2 linked regions of the Azospira inquinata genome follow. The protein of the gene in region 2 interacts with the protein of the main gene of each other region in a pairwise test. Links are inferred from orthologs where the notes say so. Each region holds a gene or a part of one and is shown on either strand. Other genes may lie near its edges. The genes, in order: recJ and Azoinq_RS07045.

Region 1 (15,398 bases), 1.5 Mb from region 2 along the record:
AAATAAGGGCAATGGAGGCCCCGTCGGAGTGGCCGATCAGCAGAGGTTGCCGGATATGCCGGGCGGCCAGAAGGGCGGGCAGCACGGTCTCTCCCTCCCGCTCCAGGTAATCCGGCCCGCGAGGCTGGGCGGCCGGATCCGACGTCCCATAGCCGGGGCGAGAATAAACCAGGGCCGGGCAGCCTGTGGCCGCCACCAGCCGGGCGGGAAAATCCCGCCAGAAGGAGACGGCCCCCAGGCCTTCGTGGAGAAACACCAGGGTCGGGGCTTCCGGGGTAGGGCCTAAGGCCGGGACCAGATCCAGTACCTCCAGGTCCAGGCCCAGCACCCTCTGGCGCCCGGGCTGGGACCTTACCGGCCCGGGCCCGGCTTGGGCCGCACCCTTCATGCCCCGCCCAGGAGAAATTCCCGTACCACCCCCACCTGGGCGTCATCCAGGAACATGGGGGCATGGCCCACCCCGGGAATTTCCCGGGTCCAGGCCCGAGGGCCCCGCAGGGACATTTCTTCCAGGGATTCCCGGGACAGGAGATCGGATTCCGCCCCCCGGATTACCAGGGTGGGGCAGCGAATGGCGTCGTAATAGGGCCAGAGGATCACGTCCTGGTGCATCATGAAGCCCAGCTTGAAGGGCTCGCCGATGGCCGGGTCATAATGCATGTGCCACAGGCCATCCTCCCGCCGGGTAATGCTGTGGCGGGCCAGAAAGGCCCATTGGGTGTCATTCAACGGGCCGAAGGGGGCGCTGATCTGGCGGATATAGGCCTCCGCCTCCTCCGGGGAGGAAAAGCTGGGCTGGCCTCCCACATAGTCCCCGATGCGGCGTAGGGAGTCGTTGCTGATCACCGGCCCCACGTCGTTGAGAATCAGGCGGGTGATGGGGCTGCGCTCCATGCTGGCCAGGAGCATGCCGATGAGTCCCCCCATGGAGGTGCCCAGCCAATGGAGTTCCTTCACATCCAGCCGGGCGATGAGGGTGACCATATCCGCCACGTACTGGGGAAAGCCATAGCCCTCGGGCTTTTGCAGCCAGTCGCTGGCCCCCCGCCCCACCACGTCCGGGCACACCACCCGGTAATCCTTGGCCAGCTGCTGGGCCAGATAATCGAAATCCCGGCCATTGCGGGTCAGGCCGTGGACGCACAGCAGCACCTTGGGATTGGTGGGATCGCCCCATTCCGTATAGGCCATGCGGTACAGGCCGGTACCGTCCAGGGCGGCGCACAGCACCGTGTTCTGGCGCATGTCCCGGTCGGGGAAAACGCAGTGGATACAGTCGGATAAACCCATGAAACCACTCCCGTGGAGGCGCCCTAAGGCAACGACCCTAGTCTAGCATTACCTTTCGCCAGTAGCGGGGCCAGGTGGCCCGGGCGCCGGATAGGGCCACCTGGGGCCCCAGACGCAGGGAAATAGCCCCGTCCCGGTCCGTGCGCCAGGCCCGGGCACCTTGGTAGCGGGCCAGAATTTCGGGCCGGGGATGGCCGAAGCGGTTGCGATAACCCACCGGGTAAATCACTTCCCGGGCCCCCACCGCCGCCACAAAGGCCGGGGAGGAGGAAGTTTTGCTGCCGTGATGGGGGACCACCAGCACCTCCGCCCCCAGGGCGCCGGGATAACGGGCCAGGAGGGCCGCCTCGTCCGCCGCCTCAATATCCGAGGTAAGCAGCAGGATATGGCCCGCCGCCCGGACCTGGAGGACGCAGCTGCGGTGATTGCTCTTTTTCACTAGGCGGGGATCGTCCCGGGCATCCGGGTAAAGCATGCGGAACCCCACCCCTTCCCAAACCCAGGCGGCGCCAGCCAGACAGGGGCCCCGCCGGGCCACCCGGGGATGAATCCCCCGGCCCTCCTGGCTGTCTTCCGGCAGGGAATCCAGGAGCCAGCCCACGGGCAGGCTTTCCAGCACGGAAACCGCGCCCCCCGCGTGATCCAGGTCCCGGTGGGTAATCACCAAGCCATCCAGCCGGGTCACCCCCATGGCCCGCAGCCAGGGCACCACCAGGCGCTGACCCGCATCCGACTCCTGGCTGAAATAGGGGCCCGTATCGTAGAGCAGGGTGTGTTCGGCGGTGCGCACCGCCACCGCCAGCCCCTGGCCCACGTCCAGCACCTCCACCCAGGCCTCCCCCGGCGGAGGTCGGGGCGGAGGATTCACCAGGAGGGGCAGCAACAGGAGCCCGGCGGCAGCACGGCCGGGAAAGCCCCGGGGCATGAGCATCCAGACTACCCCCACCCCGGCCAGCACCAGGGCACCCCAGTCCGGCGCCGGGGGGGACCAGACCGCCCCGGGCCAGGCCGCTAGCCAGCCGAGCCAGGCCATGAGCCCGGTAAACAGGGCATGGGCGGCCTGCAACAGCCAGGGAAAAAAGGGCAGCAGGGCCCCGGCCAGCACCAGGGGAGTAATCACCAGACTCACCAGGGGAATAGCCACCCCGTTGGCCAGGGGTGAAATGAGGGAAAACTGCTGAAAAAATAAAAGCAACAGGGGCAAGGACAACAGGGTCACCGCCCCCTGGGTTCGGCCCCAGTCCCCTAGAAGCCGGCCCAGGGCCGGGGGACGGAGCCGCTGGCGGCCTTCCCGCCAGGCCTGGGCCCAGGCGGAGGGGAAGGACAGCGTTCGCCCCGCCTCTGGGGTCGGCTTGGCCTGGGGCCCGGTTCCGGAAACGGCATCAGGAAAAGGAATATCGCCCCAGGGGCTATCCTGGGCGGCGGGGGCCATAGCAAGTGCGACGGGAGCCTCCCTCTCCCCGGGCCCTGCGGCGGCTTGGGGGCCGGAGTCATCCGCGCTACCATCCCCCCCGGCCACCGCCGCCGCTCCGGGGCCTTCTCCCCCTTCCCGCCCCCCCTGGCTCCCCACCACCAGCAGAGCCGCCACAGCCAGAAAAGAGAGCCAGAAGCCGGGGGCCAGCACCGCCCAGGGGTCCCACAGCAGCACGGTTAGCAGGGCAAAGCCCAGAATGCCGCCGGGCTTGGTGCCCCGCCCCAGGGTCAGGGCCAGGGCAACGGCACCCAACATGGCCCAGGTCCGCAGGGCGGGCACCGCCGCCCCGGCCAGCAGGGTATAGGCTCCCGCCGCCCCCCAGGCCACCCCGATGCGCAGGCGCTGTACGGGCAGGCGTTCCAGAAGTCCGGGGCGCCGCCGCCAGAGCCATCCCGCCCAAGCCCCGGCCAGGGCCCCCACCAGGGTAACGTGGAGCCCGGAAATGGAAATCAGGTGGGTAATACCGGTGTGGGAGAAAACCCGCCACTGTTCCCCGGGAATGGCCTGCTGGTCCCCGATGGCCAGGGCCAGCAGCACCCCCTGGTAGGGATAATCGGCGGCGGGCAAGGCGGCCTGGAAATGTTCCCGGAGGCGGCTGCGCAGCCGCTCCACCGCCAGCCCCGGGGGCCAAACACCAGCCCGGAGGACAGAGTCCGCCAACAGCAGCCGTTCGTCATCCCCCCGCACATAACCCACAGCCCCCAGTCCCCGCTCCAGAAGCCAGGCTTCGTAATCGAAGCCAGCCCCATTCACATTGCCATGGGGCCGCTTGAGGCGCAGGGTCAGGCGCCAGCGCTGGCCCGGCTCCAGAAGGGGTAAAGCCCCGTCCTTATCCCTATACCAGGACAGCAGCAGACGGGAAGGCAGGACCCGGGGCGCCGCCCCTTTCCCCGCCAGAATCCCCGGACCATCGGACTGAAACTCGAAACGCCAGCCCCGGGGCGTGGCCTGGGGCAAGGCGGCCACCACCCCGGTCAGGGTCAGATCCCGCCCCTCCAGGTCCGGCGCCAACTGGTCGGCCATGCGTAATTGGGCGCGCCAGCCGGCCCAGCCCAGGCCCAAAGCGAAAGCCAGCCCCAGGAGGGCCACTCTCCGCCTGGCATTCCAGGGGGGCCCTAAGCCCGAGCGGCTCAGTCCCACCCAGGCCAGCGCCCCCAGCCCCAGCAGGGGCGGCAAGGAAAAATCTGGCAGAGCGGGCAACCACTGGAGTAGTCCCACTCCCAGGGCAAAGGCCAGGGCGGGAAAGTTCATGCCCATAGCATAACAAGCGCCCGCTATCCGCCCAAGAGAAAGCGCTGCCCGAGCCCGACCTTTCGGGCCAAACGGCACATAAAGGACCTTTCAAGGCCCCCCTCGAAAAAATGGTTGGTTTTCGAGGGGCTTTCCTTGGGCAACCATGGCGCGGCTAGACTTTCCACGGATACCTATTGCCAAATTTTGGTTGCGGGCACGATGGGGCAGAAAAAAGCCCCAAACCTTGAGGGAATGGGGCTTTCGTTATTTCCTACCCACTCCTCAACCGGAATTGAGAGGGGCTTACTTCCGATACGCTTTGTTGTTGGCCAAGCCTTACGGGATAAGGCGCCCGGCCTAGTGCGAGACCTCGGCCCCGGCCTGGGGGCCTCTCCCTAGAAACGCATCAGGGATACCTCTTGGGCTGAGGGCGAGTTTTATGGGTGTTTTTACTGCGTGACCTTTTCCCTTCTCCCGAGGAACAGCCCTTTTATTGAAAGGGCTGGTGACTGCATCCAGTTTATCTAACCCTTGCCTACGGATGGTGTGACGCAGTCTCCTAGGTTCAAGCCAGCTTTCCCCTGCACCTCACACCCGGAAATGGCCCACCATGGTTTTCAGGTCGCTGGCGATGGCTTCTAGCTGGTGGGCGTTGTTCGCGGTCTGGCGAATGATGGTGGTGGTTTCTTCCACCATGTTGGCAATCTGTTCCACCCGCTGGGCGATGGAGGTGCTGGCGGCGCTTTGTTCCTGGGTGGAGTCCGCCACTTCGCCGACCCGTTGCAGGGTACGCTTGGCCCCTTCTTCGATGGCTTTGAGGGAGGCGGAGGCGGATTCGGCCAGTTGTACCCCCTGTTCCACTTCGGGCAGGGCCATGTCCATGGCGGTGACGGCGGATTCGGTGTCCGCCTGGATGCCCTGGATCATGTCTTCGATTTCCGCCGTAGCCTTGGCGGTCCGTTCCGCCAGCTTGCGCACTTCGTCTGCCACCACGGCGAAGCCCCGGCCCTGTTCCCCGGCCCGGGCGGCCTCAATGGCGGCGTTCAGGGCCAGGAGGTTGGTCTGCCCGGCGATGTCCTTGATTACGTTAGCGATGGAGGACACCTGGTTGGCCCGCTCTTCCAGGGCCCGAATCTGGGTGGAGGCCTGGGTCACGGTGGTGGCGATCTGGCCGATGGCGGCCGCTGCCTGGCCTACCCGGGCCGTGCCCTGGCTGGCTTCCTGGGCCGCGTCCCGGGAGTCCTGGGAGCTGTCCCGGGCGCTGTCGGAAATATGGTTGGAGCTGACCGTCAGTTCCTGAATGGCCGCGGCCATGGCGGAGGTGGCGTCGGATTGTTGCACCGCCGCCTGGGCCACCTGGTCGGAGGCCTGGGAAATTTGGGAGGCGTTGCCCACCAGTTGGTTGGCGTGTCCGTTGATTTCTCCCACCATGCTACGCAGGGCCGCGGTCATGGTGCCCAGGGCGTGGAGCAGGCTCCCTGCTTCCGCCCGGCCTACATCCGCCGTCAAATCCCCTTCCGCAATGCGTTGCATAATGGCCGTGGCATGGACCGGTTCCCCCCCCAACTGGCGCAGCACGCTCCCCCCAATACGCCAACCTAGCAGGCTTAACAAAGCCAGCAGCACGAAGGAAATGCCTCCCAGCACCCAGGCGACCCGGTGAAACTGCTGGTCGATGTCGTCGATATAAATCCCGGTACCCACCATCATGTTCCAGGGTTTAAAGGGGGCCCCATAGCCCAGTTTGGGCTCCGGATTGGTGTGGCCGGCCCGGGGAAAGAGGAATTCCACGTAGCCGCCGCCCTGCTCGGCGGCCTCCAGGAGTTCCTTGTTAAACATCCGCCCCTGGCTGTCTTTCACATCCCGCTTATTCTTGCCTTCAAACTCCGGCTTGGCGGGGTGCATGAAATTGACCCCGTTGGTGTAATAGATGAAGTAGTAGTCATTTTGCCCAAAACGTATGCCCCGTAGCGCCCCTTTAGCAGCCTGCTTGGCCTCCTCGTCCGTTAATTTTCCGGACTGGGCCTGCTGCTGATAGTAGGTCAGGGTGGCCACCGCCACTTCGGTGAGATTCCGTACCTTTTCCTTGCGATCCTCCAGCATGGTGGAGCGGATCTCAAAGAGGGCGGTTAAACACAGGCAGATCAAGCCCAGCAGGGTTATCCCCACCAATAACTGCATCCGGGTGGAGACCCGTAGGCGCTGCAATATACCCATCACAATTCTCCAAGATTCGGGAACTGAGCCCAGCCCCCATGGGCAGATTTTATGACAATCCCCCTATGGGGCCCACCCTAAATTCATTAGGAAAAATCCTACAAACTTAATTTCTCTAAAAAATTTGTCATTTTTATACGGTAAAAACCCGACGACTCGTCCTGCGCCCTTGCCAGGAAAATTCCCTTCCCGTCCCCCCTTGCCCTCCGTCCCTTCCCCCCCACACCGCTTTCCGGGAATAGTGGGACACTTTCTATTTTTCTCTCCCCTGCCCATGCCCTCTCCCCTGCGCCCCCGCCTGCCTGGACCGGAAAGCTTGGCGCGCCGCCCCGGGCTGGCCCCCTTGAGGCGTTGGCTGATCCAGCCCGGGCTTTGGCGCTTGAACCGGCGTTCCGCCGCCGGGGGCGTGGCCGTGGGGCTGTTCTGCGGGCTCATTCCCGGGCCCTTGCAGATGCTGGGAGCGGCCCTGCTGGCCCTGGTCCTGCGGGTCAATCTGCCCCTGGCCCTGGCCTGCACCCTGTACACCAATCCCTTCACTATCCTGCCCCTGTACTGGCTGGCCTACCGGCTGGGCCGCTGGCTGGTGGGACCGGGGGACGGGACGGGGACGCCGCCTCCAGCCTGGGAGGGTGCCTGGAACGCCTGGAGTACCTGGAGCGACGGTTTCACCGCCACCCTGCACTGGGCCCTGGCCCTGGGCCGGCCCCTGCTGGTGGGCCTAATTTCCCTGGCTTTGCTGCTGGCGGGCGCCGGTTATGCTATTGTCCGGGCCGGGTGGCGGCTCTATCTAATCCGCGCCTGGCACCGAAGACGACAAGAACGACGCCCGATCCACCGTCCATGAATTCCGGCTCATCCCACAATTCCGCCCAGCCCCTCCAGGCCCTTAGCTATGTCTATGGGGCCCTGGCGACCCTGCTGGGCGTATTGCTGCTGGGCACCCTGGGCTATCACCTGCTCACCGCCGGACGCTATTCCTGGTTCGACTGCTTCTACATGACCTTTATCACCGTGGCCACCATCGGCTTCGGTGAAATCATCGACATGAGCCACAACGCCCCGGCCCGGGTGTTCACCGTGGCCATCGGCATGTTGGGCATGGGCACCCTGTCCTTCCTCTTCTCCACCGTCACGGTGACCCTGATCGAATCAGACCTCAATGGAACCCTGCGGAGACGTCGCATGGAAAAGATCATCAAAAAACTCACGGGACATTACATCGTTTGCGGCTTTGGCCGGGTGGGCAAAAACGTGGCCCGGGAACTGGACGCTACCACCCGCCGCTACGTGGCCATTGAAGAAAATCTGGAGCCCCTGGAAGGCCAGAAGCTGAAAAACCCGGGCTTTCTCTACCTCCACGGGGACGCTTCCGACGACGATATGCTGATGAAGGCGGAAATCACCCAGGCCAAGGGGGTATTCGCCGTGACGGGGGACGATTCCCGCAATCTGATGATCGTCATCACCGCCAAGCAGTTGAATCCCCATCTGCGGGTGGTGGCCCGCTGTCACGAGCCCCGCAATGTGGAAAAAATGCGCAAGGCCGGGGCAGACGCCATCTTTTCCCCGGACCTCACCGGCGGCAACAGGCTGGCGTCCCTCATGGTCCGGCCCCACGTGGTGTCTTTCCTGGACGAAATGCTCAAGTCGGAAAAGCGGCTGCGCATTGAGGAAGTTCAGGTACCCGCCAATTTCCGGGCCACGCCCCTGGGCAATCTAAAGCTGCGCAGTTCCGAATATGTGCTCCTGGCCATCCGGGAAAAAGGGGACTGGATTTTCAACCCCACCCCGGATTACGAGCTGAAACCGGGCTACACCCTGATTGCCATGGCCAGCCCTCTAGGCCGGGTGGAACTGGAAGCGGCTCTGGTGGAAATGCTCAGCTAAGGCGCACGGGCCTGAGTACTGGTGGTGATCGTAGGAAGCGCGGGGAAGATTCCCGCGACGGTCAGGACGACTTTTCCCTCAGGCTTTTTCCTCACACCCGCCAAAATTCTGCGACCCCGTCCCAAAAAAACCGTGGAAACCGGCGTCAATCGGCGATCTAGCTTTTAACCCCCGGGACAGGTCCGAGGCATAAGCGTCTCCGCCCTCCCCAAGCCACAAGCCCCTTAATTCGCCCCGCCCAGCACCCCATCCGTCAAGGTCAGCACCCGCTCTGCCCGAGCGGCCAGGCTGGTGTCGTGGGTGACGATGACAAAGCCCGTGCCCTGATCCCGGCTCACTTCCAGCATCAGATCAAACACCTGGTCCGCCGTCTGCCGGTCCAGATTGCCCGTGGGTTCGTCCGCCAGAACGCAGGCCGGGTGGGTCACCAGGGCCCGGGCGATGGCCGCCCGCTGCCGTTCCCCGCCGGAGAGTTCGCTGGGGGTATGTTCCAGGCGATGGCCCAGGCCCACCCGTTCCAGCATGGCTTTGGCCCGGGCCGCCGCCACTTCTTCCGGCAGGCGCCGGATAAAGAGGGGCATGGCCACATTTTCCAGGGCGGTGAATTCGGGCAGGAGATGGTGAAACTGGTAAACGAAGCCCAAATGCTGGTTACGCCAGGCGCCCCGCTCCCCTTCCCCCATGGCGAAAGGGTCCCGGCCCATGAGGTGGATCTGGCCGCTGGTAGGGGCATCCAGCCCCCCCAGGAGATGCAGCAGGGTGGATTTGCCGGAGCCCGAGGCCCCCACAATGGCGACCCGCTCCCCGGCCCGGATGGCCATATTCACCTCCTGCAAAACCCGCACCGCCGTGTCCCCCTGGCCGTAAACCCGGCCCAGGTGTTCGCAAGAGAGGATGGGGGCCCCTTCCGGCAGGGCGGAGGCGGCGTCAATTTGTTCAGACATGGGCGTAAAAACCAACTAGAGAGCGCCCCAGCAAGGGACGCCGTGGGAGAAGGAAAAGCCACGGGGGCCGCCGCCATGCCGCACCGCCGGGGCAAGCCCCCCGGGGCCGGGCAGGAAGGCGTCCCCAAGCCTCATTCGTAGCGCAGGGCTTCCGCCGGGTTGACCCGGGAAGCGCGCCAACTGGGGTAAAGGGTGGCCACCAGGGCCAGCACGAAGGAAATCAGGGTAATCCAGGTCACATCCCCCCACTGGAGCTCGGAGGGCAGTTCAGAAATGTAATAGACGTCCTTGGCCAGAAAATGGACCCCGGTAACCCGTTCAATAAAGGGCACCACCACGTCAATATTGAGGGCCAGGGTGACGCCCCCCAAAATGCCCGCCCCCAGGCCGATAATGCCGATCAGGGCGCCCTGGACCACGAACACGGCCATGATGCTCCCCGGGCTGGCCCCCAGGGTGCGCAGAATGGCAATGTCCGCCTGCTTATCCGTCACCGCCATGACCAGGGTGGAGACAATGTTGAAGGCCGCCACCGCCACGATCAGGGACAGGATGATGAACATCATGTTTTTCTCGATCTGCACCGCCCGGAAGAAATTGGCGTGGCTCTTGGTCCAGTCATTGAGATAGGCGGGCACGGTGAGGGTGGGGGCGATTTCCCGGGCAATCTGGGGCGCCTTGAACAGGTCATCCACCTTAAGCCGCACGCCGCTCACCTGGCTGCCCAAGCGGTACAGGAGCTGAGCGTCGGACAGTTCGATCAAAGCCAGGCCCGAGTCGTACTCATACATGCCCGCCTCGAAAATACCCACCACCCGGAAAGCCCGCAGTCGGGGCACCACCCCGGCGGGGGTCACCGTGCCCTGGGGCGCGATCAGGGTCACCTTGTCCCCCACGGTCACCCCCAGGCCCCGGGCCAGTTCCGCCCCCAGCACAATGCCGAATTCCCCGGGGCGCAGGGCGTCCAGGCTGCCCGACTTCATGTGGCTACGAAAGCCCGCCACCTTGTCTTCCAGGTCCGGGGTAATGCCCCGCACCATCACCCCCTGGACTGCATCATCCCGGGACAACATGCCCTGGGCCTGCACATAGGGGGCCGCCGCCTTCACGTCCGGATGCTGGCTGGCCTCCTTGGCCACCACCTGCCAGTCCTCCAGATTGCCGTCAAAACCGGTGATTTCAATATGGGAGGCGACGCTGAGAATCCGGTCCCGCAGTTCGGTCTGAAAACCGTTCATCACCGACAGCACCACAATCAGGGCCGCCACCCCCAGGGCGATGCCCGCCATGGAAATCATGGAAATGAAGGAAATGAAGTGATTGCGGCGCTTGGCCCGGGTGTAGCGCAGGCCGATGCGTAATTCGTAGGGCAGTTTCATGCCGGAGGCGCACCCCGACGGGCGGGGCGGAAAGAAGCAAAGGCGCTATGCTACACTTCCTCCCCCGATGTCCGCCATGCCCGGCCGGAAAGGGCCTGGGGACGGGCTTTTCCGCCCAACGCAGGGAATAGGGAAAAGAGGGAACCGGTAGCGCCGACAGGAGTCCCATACCCGTGCCCGGCGGGTTTTTCGGCCCCGGACAAGCCGGGACGGCCAGGAAAAGAAACGCCAAGCTCCCGTCCCGGAGCCCTCCTCCGTACCAGGGGCGAGGCAAGTTCGCCAAAGCCCCCAACGTTTAGGCTCAGCCCAAAGCCCACCCCAGCGCCCGTTGCTCCCTCGGCAAAAATACACCGTCCCTTCCTGATTGCCTTTCACCATGCACCTCCACCTTCTCATTCCCGAACTGCTCTGGCCCGAGCCGGAAGACGGTCTGGCTTACCAGGAGTTGGGCCCGGCCACCCTGCCCGCCCTTTCCCGCCTGCTGGATCGCTGCCCGCCCCGGCGGGAATCGGCCCTGGCGCCGGAAATCTGGCTAGCCCAGGCCCTGGAAGGGGATAGGGCCCCCCTGGCCTACCGGCGTTGGCAGGGGGAAGGGATGGCGGAGGGTGTGGTGGATAGGGGGTTACTGGATAAAACCACAGTCCCCCAGCAAAATCCCATCCAGGCCCCGTCCAGCCGCCCCATTCTCTGGCTCTGCGCCGACCCGGCCCACCTGCGCCTGCACCAGGAACAGGTGGTGCTAGCGGACAGCCGGGATCTGGGCCTGACCCCGGAAGAAGCCCAGGCCCTGGGCACTGCTCTGGGAGAACACTTTTCCCAGGCAGGGGATCTGGAGGTGCAGTGCTTCACCCCCCATCCCCGGCGCTGGTATCTGCGCCTCCAGGGGGGCTGGCTGGACCCGGTGTGGCAGGCCAGCCAGGCTCCGGACGGGGTTTCCCCCGCCCCGGCCCAGGATTACCCGGCCCCGCCCCTGTCCGCCGTCACCGGGCGGCGTCTGGAAAATCTCCTGCCCCGCTCGGGAGGGGCGCCCCTGGCCCGACATCTGGCGGCGCTCTTCAATGAAGCCCAGATGTTCCTCTACGCCCACCCGGTCAATGAAGCCCGGGAGGCCCGGGGCCAGGCAACCGTAAACAGTCTGTGGCTCTGGGGCGCGGCCTGGGAACCGGCCATCGGCCCGACCCAGCCAGCAGACGTGTCCCGGCCCTGGAACGTTCTTTATAGCGACGATACCTTGAGCCGGGGGTTGGCCCGAAGCGCCGGTGTGCCAGTGCAAGCCCTGCCGGATGACTATGCCGGATTGGCTGCCGCCGCCGGAACCGTGCTGGCCCAGATTCCCGACCTGCTCCCCCCGGCCCAGTACCAGGAAGCAGAAGACTGGCGCCAGGCCTTGCTGGATCTGGAGCAGCGCTGGTTCGCTCCCCTCCTGGCAGCCCTGGACGGGAGGCAGCTGGAAAGCCTGACCCTGGTGAGCCCTTCCAGCTACGGCCTCCTCTCCTGGACGCCCGCGCCCCGGAATCCCTGGCGCTTCTGGCAGGCTTTCCGTCAGCCCCCGGCGATCCAGGATCTGGCCCGGACCCTGGCCGCAGACCGGGAAGAGCCGCGCTAAAAAAGGGAGAGGAGCGGACTCTGACGGCGCTCCCGCCCCCTCGCCACAGAGCCCCAAAGCCCCGTTTTTCCAACAACTGTTTATTTATCCAGTTACCCGTTCCGGGGTACACTCCCCGGGCCTTTTCCCCTTTCCCACCCCGTCCATGACCCGCATCCTGCCCCGATCCGTTCCGCCCCGGCTGCAATGGCAGCTGGAACAACAAGGTCTCCACCCCCTGCTGGCCCGCATTTACGCCGCCCGGGGCATCCAGAGCCGGCAGGAGCTGGAATACGGCTTCAATCAGCTGCTCCCCCCCCAAGACCTGACCCGAGCCGAGGAAGCAGCCCAACTGCTAGCGGATGCCATCGAGGCGGGGGCCCGCATGGTCATCGTCGCTGACTACGACTGCGATGGGGCCACCGCCTGCGCCGTGGGTATGCGGGCCATGAAGGCCTTCTGCGCCGGCACCGAGGCCCATATCGACTATCTGGTGCCCAACCGCTTCACCTACGGCTACGGCCTGTCCCCGGAAATCGTGGCCCTGGCGGCCCAGCAGCAGCCGGACCTGATCATTACGGTGGATAACGGCATTGCCAGCCTGGAAGGGGTGGCCGCCGCCCGGGACCTGGGCATTGCCACCCTGGTCACGGACCACCACTTGCCCGGGGACAGCCTTCCGGAGGCAGACTGCATCGTCAATCCCAATCAGCCGGGCTGTACCTTCCCGAGTAAAAATCTGGCCGGGGTTGGGGTGATGTACTACGTCATGCTTGCCCTGCGGGCCGAACTGCGCCGCCGGGGCGCTTTTCAGGATAAGCCGGAGCCCAATCTGGGAGCCCTGCTGGATTTGGTTGCCCTGGGCACGGTGGCGGACGTGGTCAAGCTGGACCACAACAACCGCATCCTGGTGGCCCAGGGTTTGAAGCGCATGCGGGAAGGCCGGCTCTGCCCGGGCCTGGCCGCCCTCTTCCGGGCCGCCGGGCGGGACACCAGCCAGGCCTCCGCCTTTGACCTGGGCTTCACCATTGGCCCCCGGCTCAATGCGGCGGGCCGTCTGGCGGACATGGGCCTGGGCATCGAATGCCTGATTACGGACGATCCGGCCCGGGCCGCCAACATCGCCCAGCAGCTGGATCAGCTCAACCGGGAACGGCGGGAAATCGAGGCGGAAATGCAGGAACAGGCCTACGCCCGGCTAGAAGCCCTGGACGGCCTGGAGAGCGAAGTGGGGGCGGGTATCGCCCTGTTCGACGGGGAATGGCACCAGGGAGTGGTGGGCATTCTGGCCTCCCGCCTAAAGGACAAACTGCACCGACCCATTTTCGCCTTTGCCCGGGGCGACAACGGCCAGATCAAAGGCTCGGGCCGTTCCATTCCCGGTCTGCACCTGCGGGACGCCCTGGATCTGGTCTCCAAGCGGGCCCCCGGGCTACTGCTGCGCTTTGGCGGCCACGCCATGGCCGCGGGGGCAACCCTTATGGAAACGGACTTTGAGCGCTTCCGGGAACTGTTCGCCCAGGTCGCAGAGGAATTACTGGACCCGGCGGCCATGACCCGCACCCTGGAAACGGACGGAGGCCTGGAATCGGGCTATTTCAGTCTGGAAGTGGCCAAGCTGCTGGCCGGGGAAGTGTGGGGCCAGGGTTTCCCGCCCCCCCTCTTCGACGACGTGTTCCAGGTGGAAAGCCAGCGGGTGCTCAAGGACAAGCACCTGAAACTACGGCTGCGCAAGGATCAGGCCCGGCTGGACGCCATCCAGTTCAATGCCACCGAATCCCCCGGGGACCGGGCCCGGGTGGCCTACCGGCTAGCCATCAACGACTACAACGGGGTGCAGACCCCCCAGCTCATTGTCGAGCACTGCGCCCCGGTATAGTCACCGTGGCCACGGCGGCCAGGATCAGCCCGGCCGCCACGTATTCCTGCCACCCGGGCCGTTCCCCCAGAATGGCCATGCCGCCGAATACCCCCACCAGGGGCGTAACCAGGGAGGAGAGGGAAGAAACGGCCACGGGCACCATGAGCACAATCCGGTTCCAGGCCCAGTAGCAGAACATGAAAGCCACCCCAATGTTGTAGGCCAGCCCGAAAGCGGGCCAAAAATGGGGCCAGTGCAGCTGGTCCGTTTCCAGGGGCCAGGCGGCCAGCAGCAGGGGGAGCCCCCCCACCAGCATCATCCAGCCCGTCAGCACGGTGGTGGAAACGGGCAGGGGATAACGTTTCAGCAGCACAATGCCGATGGCCCAGCTCCAGGCGGCGCCGATCATGCACAGGGCCCCCACCGGGGTAGCCAGCATGGCTCCCGCCCCTTCCTCCAGCAAAAAGCCCACCCCGGCCAAGCCCAGCAACAGCCCCAACACCCGCCGCCGGGTAATGGCTTCCTTGAGAATGACTACGGACAGCACCATGCCCCACAGGGGCATGGTGTAACCCAGTAGGGCCGCCCGGCCCGAAGGCAGGAGCTTGACCCCATAGGTGGCCAGCACATTCCAGCCAATGATATTGCCCAGGGCCATGCCCGCCAGTGCCCCCCAGTAGGACCGGGCAATGGCCAGGGAGTGGCCGTTGGCCCGGGCCAGGATCAACATGCCCAGCCCCCCCATGGACAGGCAGAAGCCCCGGAAATACAGGGGCGGCACGTCCCGCAGGACAATTTTCATAATCGGCCAGTTAAACCCCCAGCCCAGGGTAATGGCCAGAAGCAGGAGTAATCCGGTACGGGAAAGACGTTCGTTGGAAGAGGCAGACACGGGAGGGAATTTTCGCCAAAGGGGGCTCAGTTTACCCTAGACCGCTCCCCCACCCCGCCGTTCCCGGCAATGGCAACTATCCATTTCCAGGGCTTGACGGAGGGAAAAACGTGAATCATGCCCTGGCGCGGAGCTTTTGCCGGACGCATAATTTCAGACGCATAAAAAATGCCCGGTCGCCCCCCGGGGAGGGCCGGTTCCCCTTTTGTCCTTGGGAGATTTTTTTCGTGGCCACCCTGATTCCTGCCCTCAGCACCTGCCTGCCTCGCATGACCTCCGGAGAAAAGCGCCTGGCCCGGCGGCTGGAGGAAAAACTGGAGGCGGACTACCTGCTTTGGTACGACATTCCGGTGGGCAGCGCCAATCTCCATCCGGATTTTCTCGTTCTCAATCCCCGCCGGGGGCTGCTGGTGCTGGAGGTAAAGGATTGGCGTCTGGAGACCATTCAGGCCATGGATCGGACCAGCGCCACCATCCTCACCCCCAACGGCATCAAGCAGGTCACCAATCCCCTGGAGCAGGCCCGGCAATACGCCCATGCGGTGGTCCAGCTCATGGAAAAAGACCCCCAGCTCACCTTTGCCAGCGGCAAGGTGGCGGGCCGTTTGGTATTTCCCTGGGGCTACGGGGTGGTGC
Region 2 (15,670 bases):
CCAACAGAAAACACCCTAAAAAAATTAAGGAGAGTTGCCGTGGAACCCATTGTCATCATCGGCTCCGGGCTGGCCGGTTACGGGCTGGCCCGGGAATTGCGGAAATTGGATAAAGAAGTGCCCCTGGTCATGATTTGCTCCGATTCCGGGGATTTCTACTCCAAGCCCATGCTCTCCAATGCTCTGGCCAACGGCAAGGACGGGGCTACCCTGGTTAATACTCCCGCCCAGAAGATTGCCACCCAACTCAATTTGCGCCTCATCCCCGGGGTACGGGTGCAGGCCATCGACCGGGCCGCCCAGCGAGTTTCTTGGGCTGGTGGGGAGCAGACCTATTCCCGCCTGGTATTGGCAACCGGCGCCGATCCCATCCGCTTACCCTTGCAGGGAGACGGGGCGGCAACCGTATTGTCCGTCAATGACCTGGGGGATTACGCCCGTTTCCGGGAAAAGCTGGTCGGTGCTCGGCGGGTGACCATTCTGGGGGGCGGGTTGATTGGCTGTGAATTTGCCAATGACCTGGTGAAGGGAGGCTATGCCCCCACCATTTACGATCCCTCTCCCCTGCCCCTGGGACGTTTGTTACCTCCCGGTGTGGCGGGCTTTTTCCGGGACCGTCTGGCGGCCGCAGGGGTGAGCTGGCAGCTGGAGGATTCAGTGGCCCGGGTGGAAGGCGGGCCGGGGGCTTATGGCCTCACCACGGCCCAGGGCAAGACCGGGGAAGCGGACGTGGTGCTCTCCGCCGTGGGACTGCGCCCCCGGCTGGGATTAGCCCAGGAAGCCGGTCTTACGGTCAATCGGGGCATTGTGGTGGATCGCCAGCTGGCGACTTCTGATGCCAATATTTTCGCCTTGGGGGACGGGGCTGAGGTGGCTGGTCTGGTGTTGCCCTTCGTACTGCCCATTATGCAGGCTTCCCGGGCCCTGGCGGCCACTCTGGCGGGGACCCCCACAGCGGTGGTTTATCCGGCCATGCCGGTGGCGGTAAAGACCCCTGCCTGCCCCGTGGTGGTGTGTCCCCCCGCTCCCGGTGTCCAGGGGGGCTGGGAGGAAAGGGTGGAAGAAACCGGGGCCCGGGCCCTGTTCAAGGATGGGGCCGGCAACCTGCTGGGCTTTGCCCTGGCCGGGGATGGGGTGCAGGAAAAGCAGGCCCTGGCAACCCAGGTGCCGCCGGTGCTGGTCTAGGAGAAGGGAAACGCCCCTTGGGGATGCTTTTCCGATCCCTTCCATGAAAAAAGGGCCCCGAGGGGCCCTTTTTTGGGTGCTGGAAAGGGGCTAGCCCCTATTCCGTGGTGTCTGCCGTTTTCTTGGCGGCAGGCTTTTTCCCCGTGGTTTTGGCGGGGGCTTTCTTCGCTCCGGCCTTGGGTTCCCGTTTTTCGAACTCGAAGCCCACTTTGCCGTCTTGAGCCCGGACCAGGAAAGCGGAGAACTTCCGGTGGGTGCGGGCGGAGACAAAGTTTTTCAAGAGATCGGTACGGCCGGTGGTGAGCAGTTTCTCCATCTGCTCCCGTTCCACCGGCTGCTGGAGAATGATTTTTCCGGAGCGGAAATTGCAGGTCTTGGCCGGGCCCACGGACTTTTCACAGACATAGGCCATGCCGTGTTCGTACACCGGCGCCCCGCATTTGGGGCAAATCCCCAGGGACTGCTGGTCGGAGAAATCCACCGGTTCTGCCCCGGCTTCGTCCCCCTTGTCCTGGCCGAAATCGAACTCCGGTTCCTTCTTGTCATTCAGTTTGATAATGGCGTTGAAGGGCCGGCCCATTTTGTTGCGGAAGCCGGTGAGGGGCCCCACCTGGCCCTGGGTGAGCAGGGTTTCGATTTCCCCGGGCTCAAACTGGCGGCCTGCGACAATTTTCCAGAGGCCGTAGTCGCAGTCGGAACATTGGAATTTCTTGTAGGTTTCCCGAATCTTGCCGCCGCACTTGGGGCAAGGGGTGGTCAGTTCGCCGAAATCCCCGGGAATGGTGTCGCTGTCGTAGCTCTTGGCCCGCTCCACGATGCGCCGGGTCATATCGGCGATTTCATCCATGAAATCATGGCGGGTAAGTTCGCCCCGCTCAATGCGGGCCAGCTGCCATTCCCATTCCCCCGTCAGTTCGGGAGAGGTGAGTTCCGCCACACCTAGGCCGTTGAGCAGGGTCATGAGGGAGAAAGCTTTGGCCGTGGGGATAAGTTCCCGGCCGTCCCGGTGGATGTACTGTTCGTTAATCAGGCCTTCGATAATCTGGGCCCGGGTGGCTGGGGTACCCAAACCTCGGCCACCCATGGCGGCCCGGAGTTCTTCGTCATCCACCATCTTGCCCGCCCCTTCCATGGCGGACAGCAGGGTGGCTTCCGAATAGCGGGCAGGGGGTTTGGTTTCATGCGCCGTGACCGCCACTTCTTGGGCGGTTACCGTTTCTTTGGGGGCCACGGGGACCAGATTGCCTTCCTCACCGGTTTGGTTATCCCGACCATAAACGGCCAGCCAGCCTGCTTTTACCAGAACTTTGCCTTCGGTCTTGAAGGATTCCCCTTCCACCTGGGTGATCCGGGTGGTGACCAGGTGTTCCGCCGCCGGGAAAAACACGGCCAGGAAGCGCTTGACCACCATGTCGTAAAGCTTTTGCTCCGGCTCGGACAGGTGTTTGGGGGCCTGGGTGGTGGGGATGATGGCAAAGTGATCAGAAATCTTGGCGTTGTTGAAAATGCGCTTGTTGGGGACCACCCAACCGCCCTTCAGAATCTGGCCAGCAAAGACACCGTAGCGGTCGGCGACGAAGCTTTCCGTCCCCTTGGCTCCGTTGTCTCCCTTGAGCATTTCCAGGGTGGTGCGCACCGTGGCCAGATAGTCTTCCGGCAGGGCCCGGGCATCGGTCCGGGGATAGGTGAGTACCTTGTGCTTTTCGTACAGCGCCTGGGCCAGGCCCAGGGTGGACTTGGCGGAAAAGCCGAAGCGGCTGTTAGCTTCCCGTTGCAGGCTGGTTAGGTCATAGAGCAGGGGGGAAAGCTGGGTGGAAGGCTTGGCTTCCTCCGTCACCGTGCCCGGCTTGCCCTGGCACTTGGCCTGGAGGGCGTTGGCCTTGGCTTCATCCCAGACCCGGTCGGCCCGGGCGTGTTCATCCTCGGCCTTGCCCTTGAAGCCCGTATCGAACCATTTGCCCAGATATTCTCCAGCAGCGGCACCGAAGGTGGCTTCCACTTCCCAATAGGGATGGGCCTTGAATTCCCGGATTTTCCGCTCCCGAGCCACCACCAGAGACAGGGTGGGAGTTTGCACCCGGCCCACGGTGGTCAGGTGAAAGCCGCCGCTCTTGGAATTGAAAGCGGTCATGGCCCGGGTGCCGTTGATACCCACCAGCCAGTCGGATTCGGAACGGCACATGGCGGCGTCCGCCAGGCCTTGCATTGCTTCGCCCTGACGCAGGCGGACAAAGCCTTCCCGGATAGCGCCCGGGGTCATGGATTGCAGCCATAGCCGTTGTACCGGCTTGGTGGTCTTGGCGTGCCGGGCGATGTAGTTGAAGATCAGTTCCCCTTCCCGTCCCGCGTCACAGGCGTTGATGAGGCTGTCTACCTCTTTGCGCTTTATCAGCCGGGTCAGCAACTTGAGGCGTGACTCGGTCTTGGCAATGGGCTTCAGGTCAAAATGGGGGGGAATTACCGGCAGGTTAGCGAAGGACCATTTGCCTCGCTTGACCTCGAATTCCTCCGGCGCCGCCAGTTCCAGCAGGTGGCCGACCGCCGACGAAAGCACATAGGCGTCGCTTTCGTAGAAGTCGTCCTGTTTGGTGAAGCCGCCCAAAGCGCGGGCAATGTCCGCGGCGACGGAAGGCTTTTCGGCAATGATCAACTTTTTGCCCATGAAGGCTTTCTCTGGGAAATCCGGTAAAGGTGCGGGGGATGATAAGAGGCGCAAGGCGGCCTTGGCAAGTTGTCAAGGCCGCCAGGGAGATTCGGCGGGTACGGCGGGAGGGAAAAACGGGCCCAGGTTCTAGTGGAGCAGATCCGGGTCGGCGTCGGAGAGGAGCTCTTCCACGATCAGGGTATCCAGGTCCTTTTCCCGGCTCCACAACACCATGAGCACAATGACCTTGAAGCGGGATAGATCCACCGGCTCTTCCGCCAAGGCCAGGGCCCGGTCGATGACCAGTTCCCGCAGTTCAGAGCTCAGTACCCCCGCATTTTGCAGGAACTGGAGAAAGCCCCGACAGTCGCTGCCCAGTTTGTGCAGCTCTTCTTCATTGTAGAAGCGGATGGCCTGGGGATCGGCCTGGGGAAAGGCGCGCACGGCCCCTTCTGCCTTGAGGCCAGCCAACCAGCCCAGGGCTTCGGTGATTTCTTCTTCGGTGAATCCGGCGGCGGTGAGTTTGCGGGTCAGAACTTCGGGTTCTGGGCGGGAACTGAATTCGTAGTAGTTTTCGAACAGGTAAACAAGAATGTCAAACATGGCAGGCTCAGGTGGCAGTGAGACGCTGGAAGCGTCCACCGGGCAAGCTGGCCACCTCTCCGGCCAACTCCATGCGCACGAGGATGGCGTATAGCGCATCCGCCGTCAAGCCGGTGCGCTGCACCAAGGTATCCAGGGAAACCGGGTCAAAGCCCAGGGCCGCCAGTACCGGCGCCTCTTCAGGGAAGGCGGAGGATGGCTCCTGGGGCGGGGAGGGAATATCCGGTTCCGGATCGGAGGGGGGAGGCGGCACGGTGAGTTTTAACTCTTCCAGCACATCCTGGGCGCACTCCACCAGTTTGGCGCCCTGCTTAATGAGCCGGTGGCAGCCCTTGGAAAGGGGGGAATGGATGGAGCCGGGAATGGCGAAAACTTCTTTGCCCTGTTCACCGGTAAGACGGGCCGTAATGAGGGAGCCGCTTTCCACCGCCCCTTCCACCACCAGACAGCCCAGGGACAGGCCCGCGATGATGCGGTTACGGCGGGGGAAATTGTGGGCTACTGCAGGGGTGCCCAGGGGAAATTCGGAAATCAGGGCGCCCTTTTCCGCCAAGGCAAGGGCCAGATCCCGGTTACGGGCCGGGTAAATACGGTCGATGCCCGTGCCGATGACCGCGATGGTGTTGCCGTTTTCGGCCAGGGCTCCTCGGTGGGCCGCCGCATCAATGCCCAGGGCCATGCCGCTGACGATGGTGAGCCCCTGGCGGGCCAGGGTGGCGGCAAAGGCCCGGGCATCCTGTTCTCCCTGGGGGCTGGCGTTGCGGCTGCCCACCACGGCCAGGGCCGGGGTATTGAGGAGGTCCAGACGGCCTTTGACGTAGAGCAGGCTGGGTGGATCTTCCGTTTGCAGCAGCAGGCGGGGATAGGCGGCGTCCGCCAGGGTGACCAGGTGATTACCCGGTTGCTCGGCCCAGGCCAGGGCCTGATCCACCCCTTCCTGATTGTCCGTATCCAGGAGCAGGTCGGCCTTGTTACCTACATGTTGGCGCAGGGTGCTGCGGGGGGTGGCGAACAGGGTGTGGGGAAGGCCGAATTGGCCCAGCAACTGGCGCTGGGTCTGGGGCCCGACCCCGGGGATCAGGGTCAGGCGTAGCCAGGCGGCCAGGGCTTCCCGATCTTGCATCAGGGGGTTTTGACCTGATCGCTGATCGCTAGGGGGTGCTCGGCTTCCATGACCAGTCCGTAAGAGACCTTGTCGAAAACCCGGAAGACGAAGACTAGACCGTAGCGTTCCGCAGGAATGTAGACCGTTTCCTTTTTGTCCTGCTCATTACGTTGGACGAAGCTCTTGGAATCGCTATAGATGGCCAGCACATGGCCAACTTCCAGCCCTTCCCGGGCGCCCTTGCTGAGGGTAACCACGGAGCCCCGGCCGCCAGTGCTGACGCCCCCGTAGACCGAGAGAATGCGGCCTTCCACAAAGTTGTCAGGCTTGTGGGGAATGTAATCCAGCAGGGGGGGCTTTTCCGCCGGCAGCATGCGGTCGAATTTGCTGATTTCCTGAACGGCGGTGGTGATTTCCATGAGGGCCGGGTCGCCGGGCCGGACCAGCCGGGCAGTGCCCAGGTGGAAAGCTTCGTAGCCCAGCACTTCCTTGGTATCCGGATCTACCAGGGCCTTGCCCGGGCGGTAGATTTCCCAGTTTTCCCCGTCGCTGCGCACATTGGTCACATAGGCCTTGTCCCCAGCGCCCAGATTGACCCGGTTTTCTTGGGGCGCCACGATACGGCCCGAGTCATCCATGGATTTGTTATCCACCACCAGGGGACGGGTCAGGTAGGGCTCGATGTCCTTGGGGGGAATGGCGGGAATTTCGTCCGCTTCCTTTTCCGTATATTCCTTGGGTTCCAGCTTTACGGTGCCGGAGCGGTTGCCCTTATAGGGATGGGCGACCTTGAGCTGGAGGCGGCCGTCTGCGCCCCGGACCAGCAACACCATGTCCCCCGGGTAAATGCGGTTGGGATTGTGTATGGTGCCTTTGTTGAGGTGCCAGATTTCTGGCCAGCGCCAGGGTTCCTTGATGAATTTTCCGGCGATTCCCCAGAGGGTATCTCCCTTCACTACCACGTAGTGATCCGGTGCGCCGTCCGCCAAGGTCACGTCCCCTTGGACGGCCTGGGCCTGGGTGACGGCGACGCTGAACGCCAGGGTGGCTATAATGCGGGCAAGGCGGGTGCCCCACCGGGTACCTGGAGCTGGGAACGGGGTCCGAAACATAGGCTTATCCTCGATTATTCGGAACGCGGGGGTAGCCTTGTGGTCTCAAGCGATGGATTGGGTCTGGCTTGAGGAAACAAGGGCAAGGGCTCCGAAGCTAGAGATTCTCTTTAAATTCTGCATGTAATACGTTATTCGGGCAAGCATTTTATGGCTTTACTTCCCATTTTGCGCTATCCGGATGTCCGCTTGAAAAAGGTGGCGGCGCCGGTGGAAAAATTTGACGATGACATCCGTACCCTGGCCGGAAATATGGCGGAAACCATGTACGAGGCACCTGGGGTGGGCTTGGCTGCGACCCAGGTGGATGTGCATAAGCAATTGATTGTCATCGATGTTTCTGAAACAAAGGATCAGTTGCTGGTGCTGATCAATCCCCAGATTCTGGATGAGCAAGGTCTGATTCTGGGGGAAGAAGGCTGTCTTTCCGTCCCCGGTATCTACGACAAGGTGGAACGGGCCGAAAAGGTGACTGTGCGCTTCCAGGATTTGAGCGGCAAAACCCAAACCCTGAAGGCGGAGGGTTTGCTGGCGGTGTGTATTCAGCATGAAATCGACCACCTGAAAGGCAAGGTATTTGTGGAATACCTGTCCATGCTCAAGCAGAACCGCATCAAGACCAAGCTGGCCAAGCAATCCCGCATTACGGCCTGACCCCTTCCCTCTTCCTTTGGACGCTGCATGAAGATTGTTTTTGCCGGTACCCCGGATTTCGCCGCTACGGCTCTGGCCGCCCTTTACCAAGCTGGCCACCAGATTTCCCTGGTGCTCAGTCAGCCGGACCGGCCCGCTGGACGGGGAATGAGTCTCCAGGCGTCACCGGTAAAGCGTCTGGCCTTGGAACACGGCACGGAAGTATTCCAGCCCCTTAATCTCAAGGACGAAGAGGCCCAGGCCCGGCTGCGCCGGGAAGCCCCGGACGTGATGGTGGTGGCCGCCTATGGTTTGTTGCTACCCCAGGCGGTGCTGGATATCCCCCGGTTGGGTTGCCTCAATATCCACGCTTCCCTGTTGCCCCGTTGGCGAGGCGCGGCCCCTATCCACCGGGCCATCCTGGCTGGTGATCGGGAAAGCGGTGTCTGTATTATGGCTATGGAAGCTGGTCTGGATACGGGGCCCGTTTTGTTGCGCCGGGCCGAGCCCATTCTGGAGACGGATACCACTGCCCTGCTCCATGATCGTCTGGCGGTTTTGGGGGGCGAGTTAATCGTGGAAGCCCTGGCTGGTCTGGAAGCCGGTAAGTTGGTTGCCCAGCCCCAAGAAGAAGCTGGAGCTGTTTATGCGGCCAAACTGAGTAAGGGGGAAGCTCCCCTGGACTGGCGCCAGTCCGCCGAAGTCCTGAGCCGTCAGGTGCGGGCCTTTAATCCCTTTCCCGGTGCTACGGCTAACCTGGGCGGCAATGTGCTGAAAATCTGGAATGGGGTAGCGGAAGCCGGCGAGGGGAATCCGGGCCAGGTATTGGAAGTAACCCGCCAGGGCATTCGGGTGGCCTGTGGTCAGGGGACTCTGGTCATTCGGGAGCTGCAGAAGGCGGGAGGTAAGCGTCTTCCTGTTGCCCAGTTTTTGGCGGGACATCCGGTGCAGGTGGGGCAGCAGTTCTCTGTATCGGTAGCTTAGGGTTGGATAAAAAAAGGGCGGGTGTTTCACGTGAAACACCCGCCCTTTTTTAATGAGGGAAGCCATCACCCGTTAGTTGTTGCTGGAGCAGCGCACCTAGCCGTTTTCCGGCCTTACAGAGTTGTTGATCTCCAACCTGCTGGGCTCGAGCGGCATAGGTCGGGGATAGGGAAACCGGTGGCCATGGGGGTAAATCCCCGTAGGCTACGGTTATTGCGAGGTTACGACTTTCTTGTAACCAGATGGTTGGACCCTGCATTTTTTTAGGTTTGCCACAAAGTCGACTCAGCGCTTCTGCCCGGCGAGCCAGGGCGGCTCCCCGTAAGCCCCTGGGACCAGCTAGTTCGTCCCAATAGGTATGGAGATTGGCTTCTCTGCCGGAGACATCGTCTCCGGCCAGGGTGAGACCGTTGCCACCCCTGTCGGACTGGCCTGAAGGGAGATTTCGGCTCCAGGTATGCAAAGGTTGGTGGTATGTGCAAGTTTCTAAATGACGGACTACCTGAGTGAGATGGTAAATCAAGAAGTTAGCCATATTCTTTCGGTCAATCGCAATGTGAGTTGGGATGGACATCTTTAGTCTGTTGAGTCCATTTTTTTTGGAGAATGTTAAATATTGTGTCCTGAATCGCCCCGGGAATGAACTGACCCCCAGAAGTTGGACAAATTTCGAGGGTTTCCATGAAGAAGTACAAAACGGAGTTCAAGCTCAAGGTCGTCAAGAGTTTTCTGGCTGGAGAAGGCGAGGCGAAGTTGCTGGCCCGGCGTTGGAAGGTGCCCGAGGAGAAGATCCGCACCTGGGTGAGCCACTATCGCCTCCACGGCATTGACGGGTTGCGCCCCAAGCGCAGCGCGTACAGTACGCAGTTCAAGCTAGAGGTGCTGGCCCATCAGGACCGTGAAAAGCTTTCGAGCCGCAAGGTGGCGACGATCTATGATATTCGCAATCCAAACCAAGTCGTGGTCTGGCGTCGCAATCTCGATCAAGGTGACGTGCAGACGCTCGGGGACGAGAAAGAAGAGCGTCCCAACATGAAGCCAGAACGACGCTGCGCAGCGCCCTCGAACATGGTCGCCACCGATTCGACGCAAGCCCTGCGCGAAGAGAATGAGCGACTGCGCACGGAGGTCGCGTACCTAAAAAAATTGCAGGCCTTGATCCGGTCGAAGAGGTCAGTTGCGCCGACAAAGCGCGTCTGATTTCCGGGTTGAGGCGTCACCATAAATTAACGGATCTACTGCGGGTCGCAGGCCTGGCACGCAGCACGTTCTACTATCAGATCCAGGCGACCCAGCGTGCCGACCAGCAAAGCACCATGGAGGCCAAGATTCGCGTCGTCTATGACGAGCACAAGGGCCGCTACGGCTACAGACGGATCACGGCCGTGCTACGCAGTTCGACGGAGGAACCGGTCAACCACAAGTGCGTGCAGCGCCTGATGAAAAAGATGGGGCTACGCGCGTTGATCCGGGCGAGGAGGCGCTCCCGACATATCCCGGGCATGAGCGATGAGCACGTGCCCAACGTTCTGCAGCGCGACTTCTGCGCGGCCGCGCCAAACCAGAAGTGGTCGACCGACGTCACCGAGTTCAATGTGAATGGCCGCAAGCTCTATCTGTCGGCCTGCATGGATCGCTACAACGGCGAGATCGTCGCGTACCGCATGGCTACGCGTCCGGTTTTTGAGCTGGTTTCCGGTACGCTCGAGGCGGCGCTTTCGCGGATCGGATCCGCCTCCGAACTGATCGTGCACTCGGACCAGGGCTGGCACTACAAGATGCAGCCCTACCGAGCGATGCTCGCGCGGAGTGGAGTCAAGCAAAGCATGAGCCGTAAGGGCAACTGTTTCGACAACGCGGCGATTGAAAGCTTCTTTCGGCACGCTGAAGGCCGAGTATTTCCACCTTGAGATGCCCGACAGCATTTATGCGCTCGAAGCGGGCGTACATGATTACATCAACTACTACAACCACGAGCGCATAAAGCTCGGGCTGCAGGGGCTCAGTCCGGTGGCGTTCCGGCTGAGAAGCACCGCCAGATCGGCGGGGTCGTGACCGTCCAACTTCTGGGGGTCAGTTCAGAATTAAGGAGGCTCCAATACTAGAAAGAATGGAGCTATGAGCAAAGCGAACAAATACTCCCCTGATCAGAGAGCGTGCCTTACGGCTGGTCCAAGAGGTGCGCAAGCAGCGGCCATTGTTGAGGGCAGCGGTCTAGTCAATCGCGCCGATGATCGGCGGTTGTAAATTCCATCGATAAATGAAAATGAGCATAGATATTTGAGACTGTGAACTCGGATAGTTGTCTAAACGCGTTCTTCTCCAAAGAGGAAAAAGGCCACCTAAGTAGCCTTTTTTATGAGTGAGCCCCTAGTTCTAGGCTCAGACCTCGATCACTAAGCCGGGGCGGAAGCCGCTAGGCTGAGTGTCGGCTGTCGGAGGTGATCGCTATGATCCGTAGCCTACATGCATGCCGAGCCCCGAACTTTTCGGATTTCTATAACAAGGATTGGGCTATCTTGAGTCGTTCGAGATAGGCAGAGGCCTCTGCTCGTCCTCGCCAAGGGCTATCCCCGTCGTAATAGAAGAAGCCTGGAGTGGTTGCCTTCGGGTGAGACATATCCCAAAGCTGCTCTTCCTTTAAGTGAGTTTGTAGATGAGGAAAGTCTTCGTAATTGACCCAAGTGTCGCCGATCAAGCCAACCGGCTTGTACTTGCGATTCAAAAGAATCTGGCCTTCATTTCCCTTTGCAACCAGGCAGTAAGGCAGCCAGCGATGCATCTCGACATCCACAAGAGACGATACCTGAACCTGGAATCTCGGAACCTTGAGGAGGGTTTCAATGTACGAGACAGCGAATTTGATCGCGTTCTTTGCAGAGACAAATCTATTGCAAATGTCCTCTGTCTGCCTCAATACCTCAACATAGCGGTTTACTCTTCCCCTGCGGGGTTGCTTAACTTGAAACTTGCGGATCGCTTGGATGAATTCATCCCGCGTACGGCGTAGCTGGTATCCGTTGTCGGGTGAGTCGTCTGGCAGACGATTCTTGACTAACAGCGACCAATTGCTCCAGCCATTCTGCTGTGCAATTAAGTCTAGTGCCTTACTTAGAGGGATGTCGTCTGTTTTGGAAAGCTTCTTGGCTTGACGACGAAGATACTCAATATGAGTAGACGAAAAATGGTTGTGCATCTGCACGCTCCTAAGTTCGGCTGATTCTTGATGCGTCCACACAACAAGATAGCCAACCTTTGGGCGGGCAGCCATGAAACCAACGTTGCTGAACCAGCTTCGCCATCGTGGACGGGCAAGCTGACGTCAGGCAGCTCTGATGCCCATTATATTCAAACGTCCATAAAAGGCAAAATCGAGGCGTCCTTACTTGGTACTGCCGTCCGATGAGCTTTTCTTAGCCTGTTTGAACAGGGTAAAAAGCCACCTAAGTGGCCTTTTTCATGGGTGATGCAGTTAGGGTTTTAGACCTCGATCACCAGGTCGGGGCGGAAGCCGCTAGTGGCCACCTCATCGGGATAGCCCCGCTGATTGGAAATCACCCGACAGCCATTCTCGGCGAGGAAGTCATTGTTGGTGTGGGTGTGCCCATGGCACCACAGGGCGATGGGATGGGCTGCCATCAGGTGGCTCAGATCGGTGACGAAGTAAGGGGAGACCTCGCTGCCTTCGTGTTGCGGGGCGACACATCCCCGATGGGGCGCAAAGTGGGTGACCACAATGGTTTTGCCCTCGAAGGGTTTGGACAACTCGGACTTGAGCCATTTTACGGAGCGTTTAAACAGGGCCAGGGCCCCCCTTGGGCTCTAGCTGCTTGCCACTGCGCCCCAGGATCATCCAATAGTCATTGATGCTGGCCCGCGCCGTCGCCATGGCCAGCGCCTGTTGTGTCCCTGCGCCGTACAAATCGAAGCCACTCCATAGCGTACAGCCGAGAATACGAACCCCGGGGAATTCCACTGTTCCCTGTTCAAGGAACGTTATTCCCTGCCTGGCCCAGGTGGGACTTTGCAGCTCTTCGATGAGCCGAAGGCTTCCCTCGTAGAACTCATGGTTCCCGCAAACGTAGATCACGGCTGGGGCGCTGGGCCAGGCAGAAAAAGTCTTTGCTGCCCATTGCATCCCGTAAGTGCTTAGGGAAATGTCACCCGCCAGTATCACTACATCCACCTCCAAAGGCTGGGGAGCCCAGGAAGCGCGTAGGCATTCCAGGTGAAGGTCAGAAAAGAGGGCGATTTTCATTGATCCGGACCTTGCATGTTGTCGTGTAGTGAATCCGAATTCACTATCGCAGGATAGGTTGTAGACTCCGATAGATAAATTAGATTTCCGGATATCTATAGGCAATTACTCGGAGTAATTGCCCAACCAGGATTAGTCGGCTAATCGGCCAAAGCTGCCATCTGTTAGAAGAACTGCCGATGGCAGCTTTACACAAAATTCCGGACACGCTCCCCCCATGCAGCCTGCGGCAAGGCTACGAAAGTCGGGGCAATTCGGTACTAACTCAGCGGAGTGGCCAATGTAGCGCGGGTTGCTAACGTTGAGGCGATAAGCCAACTGCGCTCGTGTAGAGTATTAACGTCGGCGGCAGTTTAGCGGGGGGCGCGAGAACATCGCTCCACACCACGGAGGAGGAATAGATGATGGCTACCAAGCCAGCCATGAAGATGCCCGAGGTGCAGGTCTTCGCAAGGTTACTTGCCGTAGGCTTTGTAGGTGCAGAGGTGTGGCGGGATTCCTTCTACCTCGGTGCGAACGCCGCTCCGATATTTTCTGATGTAGCCCTCTGGGCTAAGATCGTCGGGATACTGCTCGGAACACTGTTATGTCTGGTCTACGCGGCTAACCGGAGCGCGTACGTTGCCGCTGTGCGAATGGCTCGCAGTCTCCGCATCGATCTGCTGGTTGCTGTCAGCATCGGCATCTGGACAAACGAGTTGACCTCTCCCTGGCTAGCCGAGGCTCATGCGGTACTAAAGAATGCCGATCCTCAATGGGGACTGGCAGTTTTCGTCCTGCTCTGCGCCGTGCTGTTGTCGCCACTGGTTCAACAGTACTGGCCTAGACCCAAAAAAACGACTCCACAGCTGTATTTCATTGCGGATGAGGAAATCGGAGACGAGCAAGAAGATCTGCTTGCGAGCGAGGCGCAAGCTAAGTCGTTCGCGGAGACTGTGCTCGCAAGCGGTGCGCACCAGGGGCTTGTCTTTGGGGTCGATGGACCGTGGGGAGTCGGCAAGACAAGCTTCATTAACCTCGCGGAACGTTACTGGGCACGTGCCGAAGATAGAGCTATCGTCTGTCGATTCGAACCCCTTCGGTATGCATCTGAGCCCGATCTTGCAGGCCGCTTGATTCGTGACTTGTCCGCTGCAATTCAACGAAAGGTCTACGTCCCAGAATTTCGACCGGCAGCATCGCGGTACTCTCGACTGATAAAAGGAAAGGCCGACCTGTCGTTCCTTGGCTTTAAACTTTCTTTGGAGCCGTCGCAGGAAACAGTTGATGAATTGCTTGATGATATTGACGAAGTCCTTAGGCGGATTGGACGTCGAGTAATCATCGTAATTGACGATCTGGATCGATTGGATGCGAAAACTACCAACAACGTTCTGTTCGCAACGCGACGGACGTTCAAGCTCTCTCAGGCCACCTACGTCCTTTGTTACGACACCGAGATATTTGCTGGGAGCAAGGACGAGGGTTCGAGGGCACGGGAGTTCCTTGAAAAGTTTGTGACAGTCAAGCTGAGCTTGTTCGTCGATAGCTCCAGCATTCGGGACTTCTTACGAAGAGACTGGCAACGCGCGGAAAATCAACTGGGCTCAATTCCTTCCGACACGATGGTGAAGCTTGGCGCGGTGCTCAACGAGTTGGCGGATATTCTCGATGGCGAGCTGGCGGCGAAGTACTTGCCCCTTGTGGGTGACTTGCGCAAGGTAAAGCGCTTCGTCAATGCCTCGTTGCTCATGCAAATAGAGAAAAGCGACTTAGGTCGAACGGACTTCAATAAACGCGACCTCATCAACCTCATGCTCTTGCATTTGAACTACCCAGGATTGTTTAGGCTTATCTATGCAGAAGAGACGGAAGGGCGTTCCGGGATTTTCTCGGTGAGCCGCGAATACGGAGAACCAAACTTCAAGAACTCTGCTGAGTTTTCGGAACTTGTGAAGGAGCACTCAGGGGCCGCTGGATTCCTATTGAAACAGCTTTTCGATGTGATAACTCTGAAGCTTGGTGATCAAAGTGACGTAGATGAGGCGGTCCTGGCGTCACGTGCCTGCTTCAATCAGGACTCTTTCAGGAATCTGGAGGCGTACCTCAAGCTGATTGTGCGGTTCGCCACGCCCGAGCCACAGGAGACATTTATTCTGTATCAGGGGGCCGTGGAAAGAGTTCGGAAGGGAGTGCCCATTGCTTCAGTTCTGACGTCGCCTGACTTTCGATTGGAACGAGGGGAGCGCGCACATGATCAGTTCTGGAGAGTACTCGTCAATCAGTCTCATGACTTCACTCGTGCCGTTGCCGAAGATGCGATCGACATGCTGGTTGACTATCTGCCGCACTACTCGGCGATCAGAGATGATGGTTTAGGATTAAGACATAGATCGATCTACTCCCTGCTTAGACTCTTAGATCGAGCTGGTTGGGGGAGGACATCGGGTCGTCGTCTCTCGAATACCGCTGAGAATGTCATAGAGATTGCATGGCGGATCTTCGGCGAACGTTCGTACGAAGGCAAAGGCCTACTTCAACGCCTTGTCAGCAGCGATCGCGGCGTCCTTGCCTGGAACGACCTCATGTTGTTCAGGCTCCAATGCTCCGCAGATCGTCAGGGACAACTTTACAACCTGCATTCAGCCCTTATCGTCCATCAGGATCGAAGCGCTGTGACAAGTGGTTTGGTCAGTAATCTCGCATTGATGGGAATGAGAAGACTGTCTCAGACGGTGTTCGCGCTGTTCAAGCAAACCTACATTGATCCGCAGCGAAACTTCCTTTCAGAAGTCAGTGACGCCCCAGTTGAAGCGTTTCTCGGCGAAGCTTTGTCTCAACTTGGCCAGCAGGCATCAAGAGATGATCAATTCAAGCAAGGTTCCGCTTTCCTTGCTCAGCACGTTTCCTCGGCGCGCTCTTCCGTAAAGTCCTTCGTGATCTACCAGCTGAGCAATCCGCTGCCCCCAAATGGGTCAGGAGTGGGCTGCGGGCATTATGACGAGTGTGGGACTGACGATGGTGGCGGTATAGCAAGGCTGATGAACGAGTACGCCTTTGGCGTCTGCTTCAACCCCGATATCGACGAGGACAACGTCTTTCATTTTCTAGACCACTGTCTATCGCACTTGAGTCGCTCGTTCTATTCGGGCAGAGATGAAATGGGC

What was found.
Region 1: the proteins of Azoinq_RS07045 (region 2) and recJ interact in binary tests that used the Escherichia coli proteins (3 or more experiments, as listed by UniProt). The link is inferred for Azospira inquinata from one-to-one orthologs.

What each region holds. Positions count from the first base shown.
Region 1 is NZ_CP064782.1:3,024,301-3,039,698, reverse strand. What follows is about bases 11,688-14,531. They hold recJ (single-stranded-DNA-specific exonuclease RecJ), read left to right. Parts: upstream 11,688-12,175; coding sequence 12,176-13,888; downstream 13,889-14,531. Other genes in these bases: Azoinq_RS13690 (DMT family transporter), read right to left, coding at 13,860-14,531; Azoinq_RS13700 (hypothetical protein), read left to right, coding at 11,688-12,030. Outside these bases: Azoinq_RS13740 (alpha/beta fold hydrolase), read right to left, coding at 1-328; Azoinq_RS13735 (alpha/beta fold hydrolase), read right to left, coding at 385-1,290; Azoinq_RS15155 (DNA internalization-related competence protein ComEC/Rec2), read right to left, coding at 1,328-4,015; Azoinq_RS13725 (methyl-accepting chemotaxis protein), read right to left, coding at 4,586-6,214; Azoinq_RS13720 (DUF2062 domain-containing protein), read left to right, coding at 6,531-7,058; Azoinq_RS13715 (potassium channel family protein), read left to right, coding at 7,055-8,101; lipoprotein-releasing ABC transporter ATP-binding protein LolD, read right to left, coding at 8,326-9,045; Azoinq_RS13705 (lipoprotein-releasing ABC transporter permease subunit), read right to left, coding at 9,177-10,418; more of Azoinq_RS13700, read left to right, coding at 10,801-11,687; more of Azoinq_RS13690, read right to left, coding at 14,532-14,762; Azoinq_RS13685 (DEAD/DEAH box helicase), read left to right, coding at 14,990-15,398. UniProt on the Escherichia coli protein: Single-stranded-DNA-specific exonuclease.
Region 2 is NZ_CP064782.1:1,535,629-1,551,298, reverse strand. Bases 1,066-4,181 are described here. They hold Azoinq_RS07045 (DNA topoisomerase III), read right to left. Parts: upstream 3,848-4,181; coding sequence 1,283-3,847; downstream 1,066-1,282. Other genes in these bases: Azoinq_RS07040 (DUF494 family protein), read right to left, coding at 3,977-4,181; Azoinq_RS07050 (FAD-dependent oxidoreductase), read left to right, coding at 1,066-1,185. Also shown: more of Azoinq_RS07050, read left to right, coding at 40-1,065; more of Azoinq_RS07040, read right to left, coding at 4,182-4,432; DNA-processing protein DprA, read right to left, coding at 4,440-5,555; Azoinq_RS07030 (LysM peptidoglycan-binding domain-containing protein), read right to left, coding at 5,555-6,649; def (peptide deformylase), read left to right, coding at 6,800-7,303; fmt (methionyl-tRNA formyltransferase), read left to right, coding at 7,331-8,266; Azoinq_RS15225 (S1/P1 nuclease), read right to left, coding at 8,316-8,801; Azoinq_RS07010 (transposase), read left to right, coding at 8,948-9,466; Azoinq_RS07005 (IS3 family transposase), read left to right, coding at 9,475-10,176; Azoinq_RS15220 (IS3 family transposase), read left to right, coding at 10,178-10,321; Azoinq_RS06995 (hypothetical protein), read right to left, coding at 10,764-11,537; Azoinq_RS06990 (metallophosphoesterase family protein), read right to left, coding at 11,747-12,031; Azoinq_RS06985 (metallophosphoesterase), read right to left, coding at 12,060-12,524; Azoinq_RS06980 (KAP family NTPase), read left to right, coding at 12,926-15,670.